Regions from separate parts of the Bacillus sp. MUM 13 genome, predicted to be linked through region 3. Evidence: riboswitches for the same ligand, from Rfam matches in the RefSeq annotation. Region 3 holds a riboswitch; each other region holds the start of a gene.
The links. A riboswitch is a leader RNA that binds a small molecule or an ion and turns the genes downstream of it on or off. The one in region 3 is predicted to bind thiamine pyrophosphate.
Positions count from the first base shown of each region.

Region 1: another riboswitch for thiamine pyrophosphate. It lies ahead of BIV59_RS01845 (acetylornithine deacetylase); the one in region 3 lies ahead of tenA (thiaminase II).
Region 2: another riboswitch for thiamine pyrophosphate. It lies ahead of thiT (energy-coupled thiamine transporter ThiT); the one in region 3 lies ahead of tenA (thiaminase II).

Region 1 covers NZ_MLYQ01000003.1:108,072-115,015, reverse strand. The annotation lists gene BIV59_RS01865 (Gfo/Idh/MocA family protein) at 1-718, shown strand, start outside; gene BIV59_RS01860 (aminotransferase class V-fold PLP-dependent enzyme) at 914-2,422, shown strand; partial or broken gene BIV59_RS22640 (IS66 family transposase) at 3,738-3,890, shown strand; gene BIV59_RS01855 (hypothetical protein) at 4,016-4,198, opposite strand; gene BIV59_RS01850 (nucleotidyltransferase family protein) at 4,579-5,142, shown strand; TPP riboswitch at 5,266-5,368, shown strand; gene BIV59_RS01845 (acetylornithine deacetylase) at 5,461-6,759, shown strand; gene tenA (thiaminase II) at 6,756-6,944, shown strand, end outside.
Region 2 covers NZ_MLYQ01000100.1:11,508-18,451, forward strand. The annotation lists gene BIV59_RS19275 (sensor histidine kinase) at 459-1,601, opposite strand; TPP riboswitch at 1,799-1,900, shown strand; gene thiT (energy-coupled thiamine transporter ThiT) at 2,008-2,592, shown strand; gene BIV59_RS19285 (M28 family peptidase) at 2,817-4,175, opposite strand; gene BIV59_RS19290 (FeoA family protein) at 4,851-5,081, shown strand; gene feoB (ferrous iron transport protein B) at 5,078-6,944, shown strand, end outside.
Region 3 covers NZ_MLYQ01000104.1:2,790-9,733, reverse strand. The annotation lists gene BIV59_RS19830 (SDR family oxidoreductase) at 1-347, shown strand, start outside; gene BIV59_RS19825 (zinc-binding alcohol dehydrogenase family protein) at 411-1,439, shown strand; gene BIV59_RS19820 (energy-coupling factor transporter transmembrane component T family protein) at 1,669-2,406, opposite strand; gene BIV59_RS19815 (ABC transporter ATP-binding protein) at 2,403-3,980, opposite strand; gene BIV59_RS19810 (ECF transporter S component) at 3,958-4,554, opposite strand; gene tenA (thiaminase II) at 4,551-5,237, opposite strand; TPP riboswitch at 5,350-5,452, opposite strand; gene BIV59_RS19800 (CocE/NonD family hydrolase) at 5,911-6,944, opposite strand, start outside.

The sequences.
Region 1 (6,944 bases), on a different contig from region 3:
TGCCCTCACAGTAGAAGACTGTTTAGAAATACAAACTGCCATTGAAGAAAATGGCGTAAAATTTATGATTTCCCTTGAATCAAAAACAATAGGTGCCTACAGATATGCTAAAAAGCTCGTTGATGAGGGAATGCTCGGCAAAGTGACATCTGTTTATTTCAGGCGGGCCCATCAAGCTGCCATCGATAAAAACATGCTCCCTTCCTACTGGTTTGATTCTTCGGAGACAGGCGGAGGAGTTACCCTCGATTTAGGATGCCATGGTCTTTACCTTCTTCCCTATTTTTGCGGGGATCCGGTTAAAATCACTTGCCTAATGAACGAACTTTATGGGACTGGCAGCGATGAAATATCCACGACTGTAATCGAATTTGCAGGAGGAGCAATTGGTACGGCCCACACCTCTTTCGCTTCATACCGTCTGGATAATATGCTGGAAATCATTGGCACAGAGGGTATTTTAGTCATATCCGGCCATAATGAAACCAGTATGCGAGTGTTCCTGCAGTCCAAATCACTGCCTGGACACGAAAATCTTTCGCCTGTTGACACAGCTAGCCTTTTAAGAGATGCTCCTCTTCCGAGCGCTCAGTTCATCGACTTTGTTATAAATGAAAAAAAAGCACCTGAGTATGATATGGTTCAGGCAATTATGCTGACACGTCTGATAGAATGCGCCTATGAATCCGCTGAAAAACAAAAAACAGTTTTATATTAAGGCTAAAAATAAAGCAGAGCAAGGAATCTATTACAGGATTCCTTTTTTCCTGTTTTATTTGTTTACATAATCATATTATCGAACCTTATAGCATAACGGAATTTCAAAGTCTGCTTAAAAGCCGTTATGATGAACATAGCCTGATATCATTCATATACTGAAACCAAAAGGCGGTTTTCGGGGGGGATAGGTTCTATGATTACAGTAAGGATCGGAGAAAAGGAGTGTTTGTATTATGGAAATCTTGAAAGTTATTTTGAAAAATTCCGCAGACACATCATAGGAAATAATAAATTGATAAACACTCCTTATGGAAAGAAAAAACTAATCTATTCCGATTGGACCGCAAGCGGAAGGTTATATCGGCCGATTGAAAAAACAGTAAGCGAAAGATTCGGCCCCTTTATGGCAAACACCCACACAGAATCAAATTCTACTAGTTCAGTCATGACCCTGGCATATAAAGAGGCTCAAACTATCATCAAAAACCACGTTCAAGCCCGAAAAGAAGATGTCATTATTACCTGCGGATCCGGAATGACCGCTGCTGTGAATAAATTTCAAAGACTATTGGGTTTGAAATTTCCGGAAAGATTTATAAATCAAATCAGCATCCCGGAAGAAGAGCGCCCAGTTGTATTTATTACACATCTTGAACATCATTCTAATCATACGTCTTGGCTTGAGACAGTTGCCGATGTTGAAATAGTCCGGCCGTCGAAGAATGGAAATGTTGATATCGATCACTTGAAGGAGCTTCTTGATTGTTATAAAAAAAGGAAACTGAAAATAGGATCTTTTTCTGCCTGTTCTAACGTCACAGGCATTATGACTCCATATCATCAATTGGCCAGGGTAATGCATGAATACGGCGGTATCTGTCTTGTTGACTTTGCGGCATCAGCTCCTTACACAGATATCAGCATGCACCCTGAGGATGAGATGGAGAAGCTCGATGCAATCTTTTTTTCTCCCCATAAATTTCTGGGAGGACCAGGCACAAGCGGCGTATTGATATTTGATTCCGCTCTCTATCAAAATTCTGTTCCAGACCATCCTGGTGGTGGGACGGTTATCTGGACCGATCCCTGGGGACAGCATAAATATTTTGACTCGATCGAACTGCGGGAAGATGGAGGCACTCCAGCAATCCTGCAAACCATCAGAATTGCCTTGTGCATTAAACTAAAAGAACAAATGGGGACCGATTTTATTTTAAAAAGGGAAAAAGAAATTTTGGGTATTCTCCTGCCTGGAATACAGAAAATAAAAGGAATCAATGTATTGGAAAAAAATGCAGCAGAAAGGCTCGGCATTATTTCTTTTCAAGCAGAAAACATACACTACAATCTTATCGTCAAGCTTTTGAATGACAGATTTGGCTATCAAGTCAGGGGAGGGTGCTCGTGCGCAGGAACCTACGGGCATTATCTGCTGAAAATCAATAAGACTGCCTCAAAATCCATTTTTCAGGAAATTGAAAAGGGAGACATGTCTGAAAAGCCTGGGTGGGTACGGGTTTCCGTCCATCCGACTATGTCGAATGAAGAAGTTTATGGATTCCTGCAATCCATGAAGATGATTATGGAAAATATTGATGAATGGAAAAAAGACTACAGTTATGACAAAGGCACAAATGATTTTCAATTTATTGGGGAAGCAAGAAACATGACATATAAAATGTTCCAGCTTGATAATCCATAAAGTTAATTGTTCACGGCTGTTTAAAGAACAGCCGTTTTTGTACTTAAGGCTTTGTTAAAGTGCATGGTTGATTTCTGCACTTTGTTGATGGAAGCGGATTCGCTTTCCTCCTGGGGGATTAGCGTTACAGGAGAGACCCCGCAGGAGCCAGCGTGGCCATTGAAAAACTATATGTTATGGAAAAAATGATTCCTTACCTCTTATCATCGCTTAGAAGCGATCCTAGAGCTTCTTTTTTGTACATCGTTTGATATTCTTAAAATTCCTGACTTTTTCAATGGCCTCGAGCCAAGCTGTGAGGAGGCTCGGTGAACGCTCTCGGGAGTCTTGCGTCTGAAGCGGAAATCAAGAGGCAGGTTTAAACGGAGCCAACATTTAAAAAAATATATATTTAGCCTATTTTAATCCAGCTATAAATTCTGGCACTCGATTTCTTAAATCTGGAATGATGGCTGCTTGAATCTCATTCCAGAAAAAATTTCTGAAAATTTAGTTTGCTGATTTCAATATTTTGGTTACAATGATATTAGAGGCATGTTAAAGCAGTGAGCGGTGTCTTCCTTCCAGAGGGGAGGGTGAGATTATGGACCTTGCAACTGCAACATTTGTTGTGGTGTTATTTGGCGTTATTGTTCAAATTGCATCGGCTGTAAAAAAATAACCCGCCCTGATACGCGGACGGGCGGATTTAAATAACTCTGTGCATAAGGCAGCGCTCACTTGCGATGCATGTTTGGCCGCAGTATTGGCAGTGCTGCGGCATTTTTGATCAAGCGCAAGAGAGTTTAAGGCGCTTGTTTTTTTATTATATTCAAGACTTTAAAAAAATACGAAAATCATGAAAAAATAATTTAACCTTGTCCTATATTATACCATGAACCATGGATAAGTAGTCAGATAAAATTCCGATAATTTTCTTCGGCTGATTTTAACATAAAATGGAGGACAAGTTTCTTAATGCTAAATTAACCCTTTTCTGGCAGCAGAAAGCTTGTGTGTCCCACTAAAAAGGAAGAATAATACTGAAACAGCACCTTAATTAAAAAATCGTAACTACTTAGGTTAATAAAATGTTTAGCGATTTATAAAGCGGTTACTTAACGACAACTTATAAAACAGTGGAAAGTGAGTTGGTTACTCATGAATTAAACTGCTAAACAAGTTGAACAAATAAGTGAAAGTAACCCTTCTGAAATTGCTCAGTTTATTACTGCTCTTCTGTTGCCCAAACTGCCATAAGAACTAACAAGCTGCATTCCCGGAAAACGTCAATGACCCTTTTCAGTATGGTGATAGCTCTTATTTAAGTACATATCAGCATCTTCAGAATGGCCTTGTGCCTTTTGATAACAATCAGGCAGAGCGTGATATCCGAATGGGAAAAGTGAAAGAGAAAGTATCTTGTTCTTTTCGCACGGAAATAGGTGCTGTACAGTTTGCACGCATGCGTGGATTCATTTCGACTGTTTGAAAACAACGAAGGAATCTGCTTAATTCTATTATGTTAGTTGGTAGAGCTCAGTTTTCTTTCAACTGACCTAAGTAGTTACGAATTAGAAGAAATTAATTTGGTAATTCATTTTTTTATATGCATTATTGATTTCCGGACGGTTGTTGATTCTTTCCTTGCATGCCAGTCCCCATTCCCATCATGTTAGAGGCAAGTGGCATCATATTTTTCATTTTTCCGCCATTTCCACTTAACAATTGATAAGCAGCAATACCTACTCCAACTGAAGCGAAAACAGGTAAAATTTTATCCATGCTTGTCTTCATCTACATCACCTTATTTTATTAAATTTTTGTTCATTTCCTGAACCTTAATATCTTGGGTAAAAAAAACTTAAAAATTCAAGGTGTTTGTTACCAAAACAATTAGTAATAAAAAAATGATATAAAGGAAAATAAGAAATAAAAAATTTAATAGGGATATATGATAAGTATTCATCCTCCTGTACTTACAAGCATGACTTTCAAATACCAAAAAGAGGAATTATCCCAAAAAAATTTCGGGTTATTTCTTTTGATATTAGAGGTCACGGAAGTAATCAGTATTCAAACCCTCCAGTAACCTATCCGCTGATTGAAGAAGATATCGAACATCTGTTGGATCATTTAAAAATTAAAATAGCGATTTTTCAGCAAGGGGAGAAAAGATGAAAAGCGGGAAAGACATTGTTACTTTAGTTGAAAGAGATTCCTGGATGCTTAGCGTACTGCAGGCTGCAGGGCAGCTTAACCTGCCTGATTGGTGGATATGTGCAGGCTTTGTCCGCTCAAAGGTTTGGGATGTGCTGCACGGCTATACAATAAAAACAAAGCTTCCTGATATTGATGTGATTTATTTTGATAAAACCAATATACAAGAAGATTATGAAAAAAAGCTGGAGCTAAGGCTTGGCGAAATTCTGCCTGATTTACCCTGGTCTGTTAAAAATCAAGCCAGGATGCATAAAGTGAATCACATGGAGCCATATTCCTCATCATATGAGGCCATGTCTAATTTTCCTGAAACAGCCACTGCCCTGGGAGTCCGATTCAATGAAAAAGGCAAAGTTGACCTGGCTGCACCATGGGGTGTTAACGACCTGCTGGCACTAGAGGTGAGGCCCACCCCCTTTTTTTCCAAGTCTGGCCCATATCATCAGGTATACAAGGATCGCAGGGCTAAGAAAGGCTGGGATCATACATGGCCAGAAATTAAGATATTTGCTGAATAAAACACAGGAAAGCAGGGAGCCATGAAAAGGAATTATTCTTTACAACTTTTTTTTAGTATGCTATCTTAGATTCACATTAAGAGGTATTATAAAAACCTTCTTTATGAAAAACTACATATGTACGAATTTCACTAGGGGAGCCAATGGCTGAGACTGAACACTCGTTCTACACCCTTTGAACCTGATCTGGATCATACCAGCGGAGGGAAGCTGAAAGAAACGTTTTTGTCAACATTTATATTGGCATTGCTTTTCCGCCCGCTCCCTATATCAGGAGCGGGCTTTTTCATATTTCAAAATGATGGAGATGTATATAACATGGACTGCGATTACAGCGAATTAGCCAGCATCATTTCACAAAAAGCTGAAGAAAAAACCGAGGAACTGCTTCAGCTTTTAAGCCGGCTCATAGCTTTTCCGACAATAAGCCCCCCTGCCAGAAACACAGCCTGCATTCAGGATTATATGGACAGCTACTTAAAAGAACTCGGCTTTCAAACAGAAAAGTGGGAGCTTTATCCCGGCGATTGGAACGTTGCTGGCATCTTGCCGGGAAAATCAAGCAATACATATAACAGCTTAATTATTAATGGGCATGTGGATGTGGCGGAAACAGGGGATATTAGCAGATGGGATAATAATCCTTTTACTGTAAACCAGAAAGGGCCGTATTTATATGGCAGAGGGGCCGCAGATATGAAAGGAGGTATCGCTGCCTCCCTGATGGCCATTAAGCTCCTAAAAGAGCTTGCCATTCCCCTCAATGGCAATCTTCAATTTCAATCTGTTACTGGTGAGGAGGCAGGAGAAACTGGCACACTTTCCTGCATCAAGAGGGGCTATACAGCAGACTTCGCTATTGTTGCTGATACAAGTGATATGCACATTCAGGGACAAGGAGGTGTTATAACGGGCTGGATAACCATTCAGGGCAAAGAAACTTTTCATGACGGACTCCGGTCAAGGATGAATACTGCAGGCGGAGGGATTTTCGGTGCAAGTGCCATTGAAAAGATGATGAAGATTATTGAAAGCCTTCAGGAATTGGAACGCCACTGGGCTGTGACAAAGTCGTATGCTGGTTTTCCTCCCGGCTCCAATACGATAAACCCTGCTGTTATTGAAGGAGGACGGCATGCCGCATTCATTGCAGATAGCTGTTCACTCTGGATAACCATACATTTCTATCCAGATGAAAATCATGAAAAAGTCACAATGGATATAGAGAATCATGTAAGGCGTGTGGCTGCTTCTGATCCATGGCTTAGTGAAAATATGCCCGTTTTTAAGTGGGGAGGAAAATCCATGCTTGAGGAGAGGGGAGAAATTTTCCCTTCACTGGAGCTTGATCTGAATCATAAAGGAACTAAAACTCTAATCTCTTCATACAACGAGCAACTAGCAGAGAAACCGCGTACCGGTATGTCTTCGTCTGTAAATGATGCTGGCTGGTTTGGCTATAAAGGTATTCCTTCAGTCATTTTTGGACCTGGAAAACTTGAAGACGCACATGCGGTAAACGAAAAAATTGAAATTCGGCAATTAATCGATTTTATGAAGGTCATGGCATTATTCATTTCTAAATGGTGCAATACAAAAAAGGAGGGTAAGGAATGACATTTACTCAAATACTTCATGGCAAAGTCCGGGAAATTTGGACAAAAACACACCACCATCCTTTTATTGCTGGTATTGGCACCGGTGAGCTGCCTAAAGAAGTCTTTATCAGATATATGAAGCAAGATTATATCTTTTTAATTGAGTACAGCAGACTTTTTGCACTAGGGGTTTTAAAAGCCCGG
Region 2 (6,944 bases), on a different contig from region 3:
GCCCATTGGAAAGTGAATTTGATAATAATCAACTTCCCCTACAAGCTGTCCCGGTCACCTCCCGGGGCAATGAATGATATTTATACGCGGTATTGACTGCTTTTTAATATTAAATGGCCTTACGGCTAATCCTGCTTGCTGATATTTATGGCCGCTTTCACCGAAAGGCCTCTTGAACCCTCCGTTTAACGAAAAATTTTCTTGAGTTTGCCTGCTAGCTTTATTATTCTATTGTACTGCGCATTTTATTTCATGCAGGACAGGGCTTGTCCAGTTTGTAACTAGTATAAGGAAAAAGATATGCACCAGTCAAAGGTTACGGTTTCCCTGTATAGAGGGCCGCTAATTTTGGAATACCCCTAATCAGGCAGGAATAAACGATTTGGAAACAGGATTGCGGGAAGGATAAAAGTGAAACGGTCCATAAAAAAACAGCTCCAATGGAACTGCTGATTTTTTTATGGATGTATTTCATAATCCAATCCTGGTTTAACACATGGAGTATGTATGGTAAAAGTCGTCAGTGAAGCAGAAGAGGTACAGCTTAATGTGCCGTTGTGTTTTTCGATAATTTCCCTGCAGACAAATAATCCGAGTCCTGTGCCTGTTTTTTTCGTGGTGGTAAATGGTTCGAAGATAGTAGAAATAATGTCATCCGGAATTTTCGGGCCATTGTTTGCAATGTGCAGCGTAAGATAGCCTTCAGGGTTTTCCTCGCCGGTTATGCTTATGGATGGCAAACTGATATTTGAAATGACATCCAGTGCATTTAAAATGATATTAATAAACACCTGTCTGAATTCTTCTTTAGCTCCATGGATATAAAGGCCGTCTGGAATACTGACCGATATGGCAGCATTCACCTCAAGGATGGCAGGATAAAGGAACTCAATAACTTCATTGGCTAATTCACTCACAGAAAAGAGTTTCGATTCATATACCAAGCTTTCTTTTTTTGATAAATTCAAAAATTGCGTAATCCTGTAATTAAGCTGTTCCAACTCTTTTGAAATGATATCCAAATATTTGATTTCAGCATGCTCTGATTGCAGAAGTTGAACAAATCCCATGATTGAAGTAAGCGGATTCCTGAATTCATGAACAAAGCTAGACGTCATTTGGCCGAGCAGTGTGAGCCTGTCCTTATGGGTCTGGCTCAGAAAATTATACTGTGATTCTATAATTTGTGTTTTTAGCTCTGAGTAGTGTGAAACTGCGTAAAAAATACACTTGTCAAAACATTCATTAACCCGCAGCAGCACATTACAGAGCTCTTCAGGTTTTTTTTGCAATTCAGCCAGCCGGTAGTAAATAATGGATCTGCCGAGTGAGCAGTTATGGATGAATTCATCAATATGTATATTTGCCTTGTAACGTTGTCCGGCAACAAGATGGGAGTAGCTTTTAATATATTCGTCCACCAAGTTTTCCGGCTCACTTAGGGACTTGATGATTAAATCAAAAAAACGCTCCCTATTTTCTGCGATATTCTCCATATATGGGTCATGTGAGGAAATCATGATCCTTTCATTCCATTCTGAAACAATACTTTCCTTATAGAAAATTAAAAAGTCAATAAATGTTTCATTAATAAACACCATTGTGGCCTCCGACTAAGGTAAATTATAAGATTATTTCGTCCTAGTTCTAATTCTATAGTATAGAAAAAAAACCCTTTTTAACAGATAAAAATGTTCTATAGTAGAATATTAAGGATTAAAGTCAGTTTCTGCAGAAATATAGTGCTTGTAAATTCCTGAAACACGTAGTATATTTCACTCGAGGATAAAAAAATATAGTAATCCACAAGGGGAGCCCTTAGGCTGAGAGTGAGCGATTTAGTTCAGACCCTATGAACCTGTTAGTTAATGCTAGCGTAGGGATGTGGTATTGGATAAGAGCAATAAAGGGAATCCATTACCGCCCTGTATTGCTTTTTTTTGCATTGGCAATAAAAACATACAGGCACGCTCTTGTAAGCTTCTCACTGGGGAGAAGGAGGAAAATATGCAAAATAAGACATTGTTTATGGTTGAAGTGGCTGTCTTCGCTGCTTTGGCACTGCTGCTCGATTTAGTATCTGGTTTTATCTTTTCAAGAATATGGCCACAAGGAGGTTCGGTATCCATAGCGATGGTCCCGATCTTTCTGATGGCATACCGCTGGGGTGTAAAAGGAGGGGTTGTGACAGGGCTGCTTTTGGGTCTTCTTCAAATCGTTATTGGAAACCCGGTTATTGCTCATCCTGTGCAGGGTTTTCTTGATTACTTCCTTGCATTTTCCCTCGTGGGAATATCAGGGATATTCATGAACAAAGTTGTCACAAGCTATAAAGATGGCCATACAGGCAAAGGGAAAATGTACGGAATAGCCGGCATTCTTCTTGGAAGTTTTCTTAGATTTTTATGCCATTTCACTTCAGGCATTGTATTCTTTGCGTCATATACGCCAAAAGGACAGAACGTGGCTGTTTACTCATTGGTATATAATGGCACGTATATGCTGGCAAGCTTTATCCTGTCAGCGATTATCGTGGTGCTGTTATACTCGGGAGCTTCAAAGGTGCTGATTAAAAAGTCTTTTCAGGCATAATATGGTGATGGTTTTTTTTATCGGCATGCAATGATGTTCCTCGGGAAATATTATTGTGCTTAAATCATGCAGAAATCTTGTTTTTCGGTTGCTTCCTGAAGCGGAAATCAGCAGACGAAACAGACGAAGCCTATATAAAGCAATGATGCACATGACTGTATATTCTATGATTATGGCCCAAAAGAAGAAAGGGGCTCGCCTATATTCAGGCGAGCCCCTTTCTGTCAATCTACCGGACGGTCTTCAAAGGGATATTTTACAATGGCGGGCGATTTTGGATCAGCTATTTCATAAGCTGATGATCCGACGATCTTAGCAACTTGAAGCAATTTCTTTTTATCGATTTTATCCAGTGTATCTGTCGGCTGGTGATACCATGGTTCGACAGGCGAATGAATGAACAAGGCAGAAGGGATGCCAAGCTCATGGAACGGCTGGTGGTCGCTGCGGCCTAATTCACCATAAGGAATGGTTTCTTTGAATATTTCGTAGCTGTATTTAGCGCCAAGATCTGTAACCAGGTTTTTCTTGCCGTCAATTGTATACATAATCAAGCCTCCGGCTGGCTTGCCTTTACCTGCATCGCGTCCGCCAATCATGTCCATCTGGAAGTGTGCTACCATCCGGTCTGTGTCTGTCTTTGGTAGGTGTGCAGCATAGTAGGATGATCCGACAAGGCCTCTTTCTTCAGAGCCGAATGTCAGGAAGCGGATTTCGGTGTCTGTTTTTTCTTTGGAAAGTACTCTTGCCAGTTCGAGGACAGCTGATACTCCGGAAGCATCATCGTTAGCGCCGGGTCCGCCGTGGACAGAATCATGATGGGAGCCTATGGTGATAACCTGGCCGGTTGTCTTTTTGGAAGTGGGTTTCATGCTGGCAATAACATTGTAGGAGGTTTTTTCTATTTTTTGAATATCAACGTCCAGAGTCGCAATGAGCTGCTCTGTTTTTAGCTGCTCTGCAAGCTTCAGCCCGGAAGCCCGTGTGATGGCAACGGCTGGAATATTCTGCCCCTCGCCGGCCTGTCCAAATTGATTGCCTTCTGCAGAGTTGTTAAACATAATAACTCCAGCAGCTCCTTTGGCAAGAACATTTGCTATTTTCTCAATGAAAGGAATGTCTCCCCGCTCAACCAGTGCGATTTTCCCTTTTACATCGCCAATTTCTTCTGGCTTTGCTTTGCCTGCATATACGAGTGGGGCAGTAACTTTTCCGCTTCCGCTTCCGCTGAATGCATACGGTTTTTCTTCAATATCCTGGCCGGCAATTTTTGCATATGCGTGATTTGTTTTAAAGTCATAAATAGGGAAGGGCTGAATTTTTGTCTTCAGGCCAAGCTTCTTGAACTCATTTTCTATGTAATGTACGGCCTTCAGCTCCCCTTCCGTACCAGCTTCACGGGGCTGTTTCGAAAGCAATGCAATGGTGTTGTACATTCTGTCTGCACTGAGTTTCTTAAGGAAGCTGTTTTGTACGGTTTGCTCATGATGGACAACAGGCTTCTTTGCAGCTGTAGCCTGTACGGTCCCGCCAGTCAGGACTAGGCCGGCAGCGAGTGCTAATCCCATAGATTTACGCTTCATAAAATTCCTCCTCAATTAAAATAAAATTCTTTTTAATTATTATAGATGACAGAATATTTGTAAATTTAATTAATTCAGCAAATTTTGCGGATTTTCCGGAAGAATTGTTTGATAGTCTCGGAAAAGGTCGGAAAGATAGGGGAAAAGGCCAGCAGGAACAGGAGGGCTTTTCCCGAATGGAGAAAAAACATTTTAGGTGCAATTGAAGAAAAATAAGGCTAAATGGCTAGTAAAAGAGATTTAATTCAAATATGAAAAGAATCAAATTATCCAGTGCAGATAAATCACCCGCTTGGGATGAAGACTTTTATGGCAACATGGTGTTCCATGATAATCCAATGACTTCTATCCTGTTTGTCACAGCTTTAATTAGCTGTACATAAAACCTGTGATTTTTTCTGGAGCAGGTGCAGATGCCATCCGGAAATCACATGATTTACATGAAAATCCTCTTCAGGAAAAAGTAGAAATGTAATTTTAGTTTTTAGAAGAATATTTCTTTCTATTTTCTTTTGTTATGTAATATAATGATAAATATCAAATGTAAATGATAATCATTTTCATATCATAAATTGACAGGATAATCTGTCATTGAGCTATATTAGAAACAGGCTTCCAGCGGGCAGCCTAAAAACATATATTAAGATACATTTTTCACTGTTTGGGGGGATCAGCATGTTAACAGGCTTAAAGGCAGGGGAAAAAGCAGTGGTTTTTAGCATGGTAAAGACAAACCAGCTAGTAAGAAGAAGGCTGCTTGATTTAGGGATTTGTGAAGGCTCTGAGGTTTGCCTTAGATGCATCATGCCATTTGGCGGACCTTACATGATAGAATGCAATGGGCAATCTGTTGCCATCAGGCGCAGGGATGCTGACGAGATAGAAGTAGAGCGGGAATTGGCATGAGCATTGCACTGCTTGGAAACCCGAATACAGGAAAAACCTCACTATTCAACCACTTAACAGGTTCATATGAATATGTAGGAAACTGGAGCGGTGTAACGGTAGAAAAAAAGGTGGGCACATTAAAGCATTCAAGCGGAAAGATTATTGATTTGCCAGGTGTATATACTCTCAATCCTCTTTCACGGGATGAAGGAGTTGTCACTCAGTTCTTTTTGAATGAAACGTGCAATACTGTGCTGAATATACTGGATGCCTCCCAGCTAGAAAGAAACCTTCATTTGACCATGCAAATCATTGAATATGGAAAGCCGATTGTTATTGGTTTGAATATGGGCGATGTTGCTGATAAACGAGGAATTAAAATTAATGCAGGTAAGCTGAGCTCCATTTTAGGATTGCCTGTTGTTCCGATAACCGCAAGAAATGGGTCAGGGTGTGACGAACTTGCAGAGGCAGTCGTTCAAGAAAACGTGCAGGTTTCATTAAGCTCTTTCATTGATTATGGACAAGCAGTCGAGGAAGGCATTGCTCTTTTGGGAAAACAGCTGCCTGAAACACGATTATCTGTCCGCTGGCTGTGCCTTCAGCTTTTGGAAGGGAATCCTGATGTAAAGCATTATCTTGGTCAATACGCTGATCATCAATGGCTTGAGGAGTTCATTTCTGTAATCAATCAAAAAGTCATAGCTGCCGGGAATTCGAAAAGCGTTGAATCTTATATATATGAAACAAGGCAGAAGAAGATAAAAGAAATCGTTCATGAAGTGATGGAGCGCAAAGAGACAAAAACACTTACCTTGACAGATCGCGTGGATGCGATTGTGACAAACAAATACCTTGGCATCCCTATTTTTTGCGGCGTCATGTATCTCATGTTTATGCTGACATTTGACTGGTTTGGCTTTCCGTTATCCAATGCCCTGGATGCCTTCATGTCAGGGCCGCTGACTAAAACGATTACCCTGATCCTGAATGCAGCAGGTGCATCCGGATTTATTAAATCGCTTATTTTGGATGGAATTGTAGCCGGTGTGGGCGGAGTGCTTGTATTTGTGCCTCAAATCTTTATTTTATTCTTATTTATATCCATCCTTGAGGATTCAGGCTATATGGCACGGGTGGCACTGGTGATGGACCGGCTGATGGAATCTGTCGGGCTGAACGGAAAAGCATTCATTCCCATGATTATCGGATTTGGATGCAACGTTCCCGGGATCATGTCTGCAAGAACAATTGAACAGCCTAAGGAAAGGCTGCTGACTATCCTGCTTACACCTTTAATGTCCTGCTCGGCCAGGCTGCCTGTTTATACACTTTTTGCCGGCGCGTTCTTTGTGCACAATAAGGCTTTAATCGTATTATCGCTTTATTTGCTTGGAATAGCAGTCGCACTTGTTCTGGCAAAGATATTTTCTTCCACCATACTAAAAGGTGAAAGCTCCTTTTTTGTAATAGAGCTGCCGCCGTATCGCATGCCTCAGGGAAAAGCCCTTTGGAGAAGCACGTGGGATAAGGGAAAGGGCTTTGTCAAAAAGGCTGGAACATTCATTTTTGCAGGCTCCGTTTTTATTTGGCTGCTTTCTAGTTCCGGCCTGTCCGGCTGGGGAGTGAATATGGATGATAGTTTCCTTGCCATGATTGGCGGTACGGTTGCTCCACTGCTGGCACCTTTAGGATTTGGGACCTGGCAGGCCGGAGCATCGCTGATTACTGGATTTTTAGCAAAAGAAGCGATTATTTCATCGATGAATATTATTTACCATACTTCAGGAGATGTTCGCCTGCAGGGATTGCTGGGTGATTTCTTTACACCGCTATCAGCATATAGCTTCATGGCATTTATCTTATTGTATATCCCTTGCC
Region 3 (6,944 bases):
AAAGCTCCATTACATTAACTTCTGGTGTATACGGGAAACGCCCTCCTAAAGGTGCAACGACACTCGCTTCCATCAATTCAGCAATCGATGGATTAGTACGAGGCCTTTCAGTAGATTTGGCACCTATTAGAGTAAATGTGGTATCACCTGGTATCGTTGATACTCCTCTTTACGGCGGAATGCCAAAAGATCAACGACAAGATATGTATAATGGCATTGCCCAGGAATTACCTGTTGGGCGTGTTGCCCAGCCTGAAGATATAGCGGAAACCTATGTTTATTTAGCGAAAAATGGTTTTACAACTGGTACATCGGTACTTATCGATGGTGGAGCTCATTTAATCTAATCCCGCAATTTCAAATTCGACCGATTAATTGATTAGAATAGAAAGGAAAGGATGTGGTTCCTCATGAATACAATGAAGGCGGTAGGATTAACTCGTTACCTTCCAATTGACAATCCCCAAAGCCTGGTGGACATAGTTGTAGAAAAGCCAAAAGCAACGGGCCGTGACATTTTGGTCAAAGTTGCGGCCATATCGGTCAATCCTGTTGATACAAAGGTACGGGCTCCTAAGGAAAAAGTTGAGGAAGTTCCTAAAATTTTAGGTTGGGATGTTGCAGGAGTCGTCGAAGAGACAGGACCGGACTGTACATTGTTTCGTCCGGGAGATGAAGTTTTTTATGCTGGCAGTATTGCACGACAAGGCGGAAACAGTGAATACCATCTGGTCGATGAACGAATCGTTGGCCGCAAACCTGTTTCCTTAAGTTTTGTGGAAGCCGCAGCTCTTCCCCTAACCTCCATTACTGCTTGGGAAGCGTTATTTACCAGAATGTCTATTTCCCAAGATCCGGGCCTTAACAAAGGAAAGGCTCTGCTGATCATTGGTGCAGCGGGCGGTGTAGGTTCCATTGCCACTCAGCTTGCAAAACAAGCGGGGCTAACTGTAATCGGGACTGCTTCCCGACCGGAAACTGTTAGCTGGGTTAAATCAATGGGCGCAGACTATACCATTAATCACCATGAACCGCTCCTTCCACAACTTCAAGCAATTGGATTTACGAACGTTCCGTATATTTTTTGCCTGAATGCTTTGGAAAAACACTGGGCCGGTATTAGCGAAGCTATTTCTCCGCAGGGAGTTGTGTGCGCAATTGATGATCCTGCCTCTCCGCTGGACCTCAAATTGCTTAAGCAAAAAAGCGTTACCTTCGTATGGGAGTTTATGTTTACTCGCGCTATTTACGAAACAGATGATATGATCGAGCAGCATCTATTGCTTAATCGAATTGCTGATGATGTGGACCATCAAAAATTAAAGACAACACTTGCCGAAGTCCTTGGACCAATCTCAGCAGAAAATCTCCGTCAAGCCCACAAATTTTTGGAGAGCAATAGGTCGATTGGTAAAATTGTACTAGAAGGATTTGTTTAAAAACCTGTTTGCAGAGAGTTTAAAAACAATGAGGTTTCCCGATAAATCGGTGATTCGATAATTGCATTAGGATATAAATATTAGCCGGCTGCTGATTGCAGCCGGCTTTAATTACACACTTATGAACTGGTTCACCGCTTTTATTTAAAATGAGGTTTTATCCATTCTGGTATTTTTTTATTCAACAGAAATTGGGAACTCTCATTTTGGCCGTCTCCAAACTCTCACTTCAATTAATAAAAATGATCATTCCTAATACAACAATTAATAAAGAAAGTAAATAGGCCAAGTCTTTTATTCCTGCTTCAGTGATTTGATAATACGTTCTATCCCTTGCACCCGTAAATCCACGAACCTCCATTGCAATAGCAATTCGTTCTGATTTTCTTATTCCTTGAGTAAAAAGTGGTAATGAGTACCTCATAAAAGCTTTCCAGCTATTTTTTTGCTTGTAGCCTCTCACTTTATGAGCAATTTTCATCTGGTTAAATTCCGATTGGAACAGCGGGATAAAACGAAACCCTGCTAATAGCCCATATGCCCATTTAGGCGATAGTTTGCATTGATGGATGAAACTCATAATAAGTAACGTCAAGTCTGTTGTTGAGGTAAATAACAATCCAAACGTTACAAACCCTAACATCCTTAAAGCAATTGCTAAGCCATGATTCATACTTTCCACAGTAATATGGAACCAGGCCCATTTCCAGATGGTTTGCTCCCCTTCTCCAAAGGCGGCCATCATCCAAAATACCAGAATAAAAAATCCCAAGTACGGCAGCAGTCTTTTTAACAGGTACGCCATTCTCCATCCACCTATAAAAATTCCAATGAATACCCCAAGTGCCCAAATCCCAAAAGTCACTTTTGGATTAGTTGTTGTCATTAACAGAAACATAACGAACAAATGAGAGAGTAATTTAATAGATGGGTTTAAGGAAGCGAGGAGGGAATCGTTTGATTTCATACAAAAACCCGCTCCCCTCTTGAATGCATCAACTGGTAATGCAGCGGCGCAATAATCTCCGTTTCCTGTAAAATATCATGATTGGAAAATAACCCGTATGGTGTCCCTTGATAGCAGACACTTCCTTTATTTAAGAGAATGACTTGATTGGAACAAGCATCTACTAAATCCATATCGTGAGTTACCATTACAATAGTTGTTCCCTGTTCCTGTCTCTCCTTTAATCGCTTAATAAGTTCCTTCGCCGATTTTTCATCCTGACCGAACGTTGGTTCATCAAGCAATAATAAAGGTTGATCAAACAATAACATGGTCGCAACACTTAACCGCCGTTTTTGTCCTGTGCTTAAGGTAAAAGGGTGAGAATTGTGATAAGCTTCCAGCCCAAACTCTTGTAACAGTTGAATGGTTTTGGCATGAATCTGCTCTTCTTGCCAATTTCTTTGTCTGCCGCCAAAAGCAATTTCCTCAAATACTGTATCTGTTATAAATTGAAGCTCTGGATTTTGAAAGACATAACCTGCTTTTTCATATAATTCCCGATCCGGAATTTTTTTGAGTTCCGTATTTTGAAAAATAATTTTCCCGCTTTTTATTGCCTCTAAGCGTATCAGACTTTTTAAGAAAGTGCTTTTTCCACTTCCATTCGCTCCAACTATGGACACCCACTCACCTTGATGGATATCTATATTAATGTTCCCCACAATGATCTTTTTTCCATAGCCAACTTCTGCGTTTTCTGTTCGGATTAAAGAATTTTCATTCCTTCTTTCTTGAGGCTTAGTTATGAGCCTTTTTGACAATTTTATAGATAGAGGGTGTGAAGCATTTTCCACAACATCCCCCCACTTGTACGGGAATAGTTTAGGACGCCAAATACCTGCTTCTGCCATTTCATGATTGTAATTAAGCAGAATCTCTTCTGGCTTTCCATCCGCTATAATGCTTCCGCCCTCATTTATCATAATGACCCGATCCATCCAGTCAATACAGCCATCTAGAACGTGTTCGACAAATACCATCGTTTGGTTATTCATTTGTGATATTTGTTTTAATAAATCAAATATCTCCATCCTTCCTGCTGGATCCAGCTGGGCTGTTGGTTCATCAAAAAACAACACTTCGGGATCTAATGCTAATAAACAGGCTAATGCCAATCGTTGTTTCATTCCACCTGAGAGTGTTTCAATGGGTGTCTTCCTATCAACCTCTAATCCTGCCTTTCCCATCAAATCGGAAATAATGGGGTCCATTTCGTTTCGGGGAATCGAGCGATTTTCGAGACTAAAAGCAATTTCTTCATCCACACGAAGCATACAAAACTGAGAATCAGGCTCTTGAAACATCACACCGATATGATTCCTGCGAAACACATCGCCACTTACTTCTGCCTCCACATGCTCAGGAATGATGCCTGCAAGAGCGGAAATCAAGGTCGATTTCCCGCTCCCGCTAGGTCCCAGTATTAATACTTTCTCTCCTTTATTGATGGACAACGTAATATCCCGAAGAACCTTTTCAGATCTCTGATAGAAACGAACAGAAAGATTCCTACAGCCCAGAAATATTTCCATGAATGTCATCCTTTTTTCGTTTTTCCTTCATCAATTTATACGATTCTAAAACACCTGTTTTGGCCAGTGCATCCACTACTGCTTTCGCTAACCAGCCCCCTAGAATGATTCCGCTAATGATATGAATTCCTAACGTCGTAAGAAATACTCCTGTCGTGTAAAATCCAAAACCATTCGCCAAAAGGTTATAGACCATCCCAATTATCGCAGCCAGAGCACCAGACAGCATCAAGGTAAAAAGGTTATAGCGCTTGTATCTAAACAGGGCGAATGCGATTTCGGATCCAATCCCCTGAAAGACTCCTACCAACAAGGCAGAAAGCCCAAAATGACTTCCCGTTAATAATTCAACAGCAGCTGCCGCCACTTCTGCAATAAACGCTGCACCTGGTTTACGGATAATGTACGCAACAATTGGACTAGCGATCACCCAAATTCCAAACATAAAACCGGCACCGACGGGTCCCACTAGAGCGGAAATCGGAATCCAAAGAGTCGACCATCCTAAATAAATAACACCGCAAGCAACAGAAAGAATAACTGTAAGAACTATCTCCTTCATCTTCCAATTCATCTTTTTACCGCCTCCATTTTCACTGGCCATTCCTCAAGTTTATAAGCCATATCCCAAAACATATATTCAAGCTGGCAACTTGTTAAGAAATGTTCTTTCATCTTTGCTTTTTCTTTTTCTGTTGCTTCCATTGCCCATTCATCTATCCGGGCACAAAATTTGGCTGTAATCGAATCTGTCCGATTACCATAAAAATGAATCCATTCATAAAATGGATGAGAGCGGTCTGGGTTACCCTCATTTAACAATCTCTTTCCAATTTCCCAATATGTCCATGGACATGGCAATAAAACAGCCAGCATTTCCCCTAATGTTCCTTCATGGGCCACTGTAAGCATATGACGTATGTAATGTAGGGCAGATGGTGATAATGGAAATCCCTGCAGTTCCTCATATGGAACACCAGCTACCTGACAAAAGTTATTATGCGGATGGGTTTCGCTATGTAAGATAAATGATATTTGCTTATTAAACATCTCCATATCTTCACGGTTCTCACACTTTGATACTGCAATGCCATAGATTCTAATAAAGGAATTCAAATATTCATAGTCTTGTTTGACATAATGGATTAGTTGTTCCTTTCTTAACTCTCCATTGGCAATTCCTCGTACAAAAGGATGTTCAAAGATTGCATTGAAGATTGGATTTGCCTCTTTCCTCAACTCCGCTGAAAAACTCATAAATTGTTCCCCCTTTTTGGTTATAATGGGAAGACTTTAAATGGAGCGATTCTCTGCTAAAAACGAAAAAACCGCTCCAAAAATGGAGCGGCAGAATAATTGTAAATATACCCGTGCGCGAACTCCACTTTCCTACGCTAGTACAAACTAGATCAGGTTCAAAGGGTCCAGAGCAACTCTGTCTCAGCCAAAAAATGGCTCCCCTAGTGGTCTTCCTATAAAATTAATACTTACATTACACCCGCCATTTCATAAAGTCAATCAAATTAATAATTTTTGATTCTTAAGTATCAAAAATAATCCAAACGAATTTTTGGAGTAATGGTGCTTGCTATGGATAAGAAAAAAACCTCCTTTATTTTATGATACGGCACACCCAACTCATTCAAAACTCCTTCAAAACTATACTTGTCCTATAATACCCCTCCTCTTCTATGTGTATTTCACAGCAGAATTAACCTTAGTATTTTTCACTAGCAAATTAGTTTCTCCAATACAAGAAAGGGCGGGGCACAAAACGTTATTAGCGTACCAAAGAGGCTAACGTCATGCAATTCGATAAAAAAGAAACAAACAAAAAACAACTGCCCTCACTGAATAGGCAGTTGTCGTACTCTCTTTCAATATATGTTTCTATAAAGTCTTTCAAATTAATGCTTAATGTTCATATGACTTACCTTGGAATGATTGGCAGGATTAATTGAGTTGGATGCCTCTCATCGTGATATATTTTTTGAGTAGCCAGCTTACTATCTGCATATGTTCCATCTTTGTCTATTCTAAATGAATTTAGGTTTACGTCAAATGCAGGGAAATTGCTGCTCGATATTTCAATACGGATTCTATGTCCCTGTTTGAATAAGTTGCTCGTATTCCCTACTTGGAAGCGATATTCATAAATTTCCCCAGGAATAATTGGACTTGGATCTTCATTTGAATCTCTATAGCTGGCCCTTTGAATTCCTTCTAGTAGATTAATAGCTTTTCCATCTGGATGGACATCTACCAGTTTAACGGTAAAATCAGTATCGTTAGCGGAGGATGATGCATAAATGATCGCCTCAACCGGTCCGGTCACCTCTAAATCTTCTGTAAGTACATTAGATGTGTAAACCATTACATCGTTGCGTCCTTCGATAATTCGCTGATCCTTAGGGCCCATCGGAGTTATGGCAGCATTGCAGCAGCTATGCCCTCCAACACTCGGTACTGGGTCAAGCGGATTATAGACATAAATGTCTGGAATCTCCTGGTTTGGTGTCTGGCGATCCAGCGATCCATCACCATTAACAGAGTTCGCTCTTCCTTTGCTGTGTATATAATAAGGCGTATATTGTGTCCTGGCTAACGGCCATTCATGTTCCTGCCTCCATTTATTTTCACCCATGACGAATATGGATACCGGCGGTTCATCCATAATACCGTTCTCGTTCCCTTTTAACCAGTAGTCATACCAGCGAACCTGAATGTCATCAACGACATTATTGGCTTCTTCCCCGAAATAAATGTCACCGACAAAGTTGGTCCATGGCATATGATACCAAGGTCCAATCACCAATTTTTGATTTTTATTCAATTTGGAGATTCCAGTGTAATTCCTGATGGTTCCTTCTATGAAAATATCATACCATCCCCCAATATGCAGGGAAGGAACATTCAATTGATTGTATTTATCCCCCAAGTGCCATTTTTTCCAATATTCGTCGA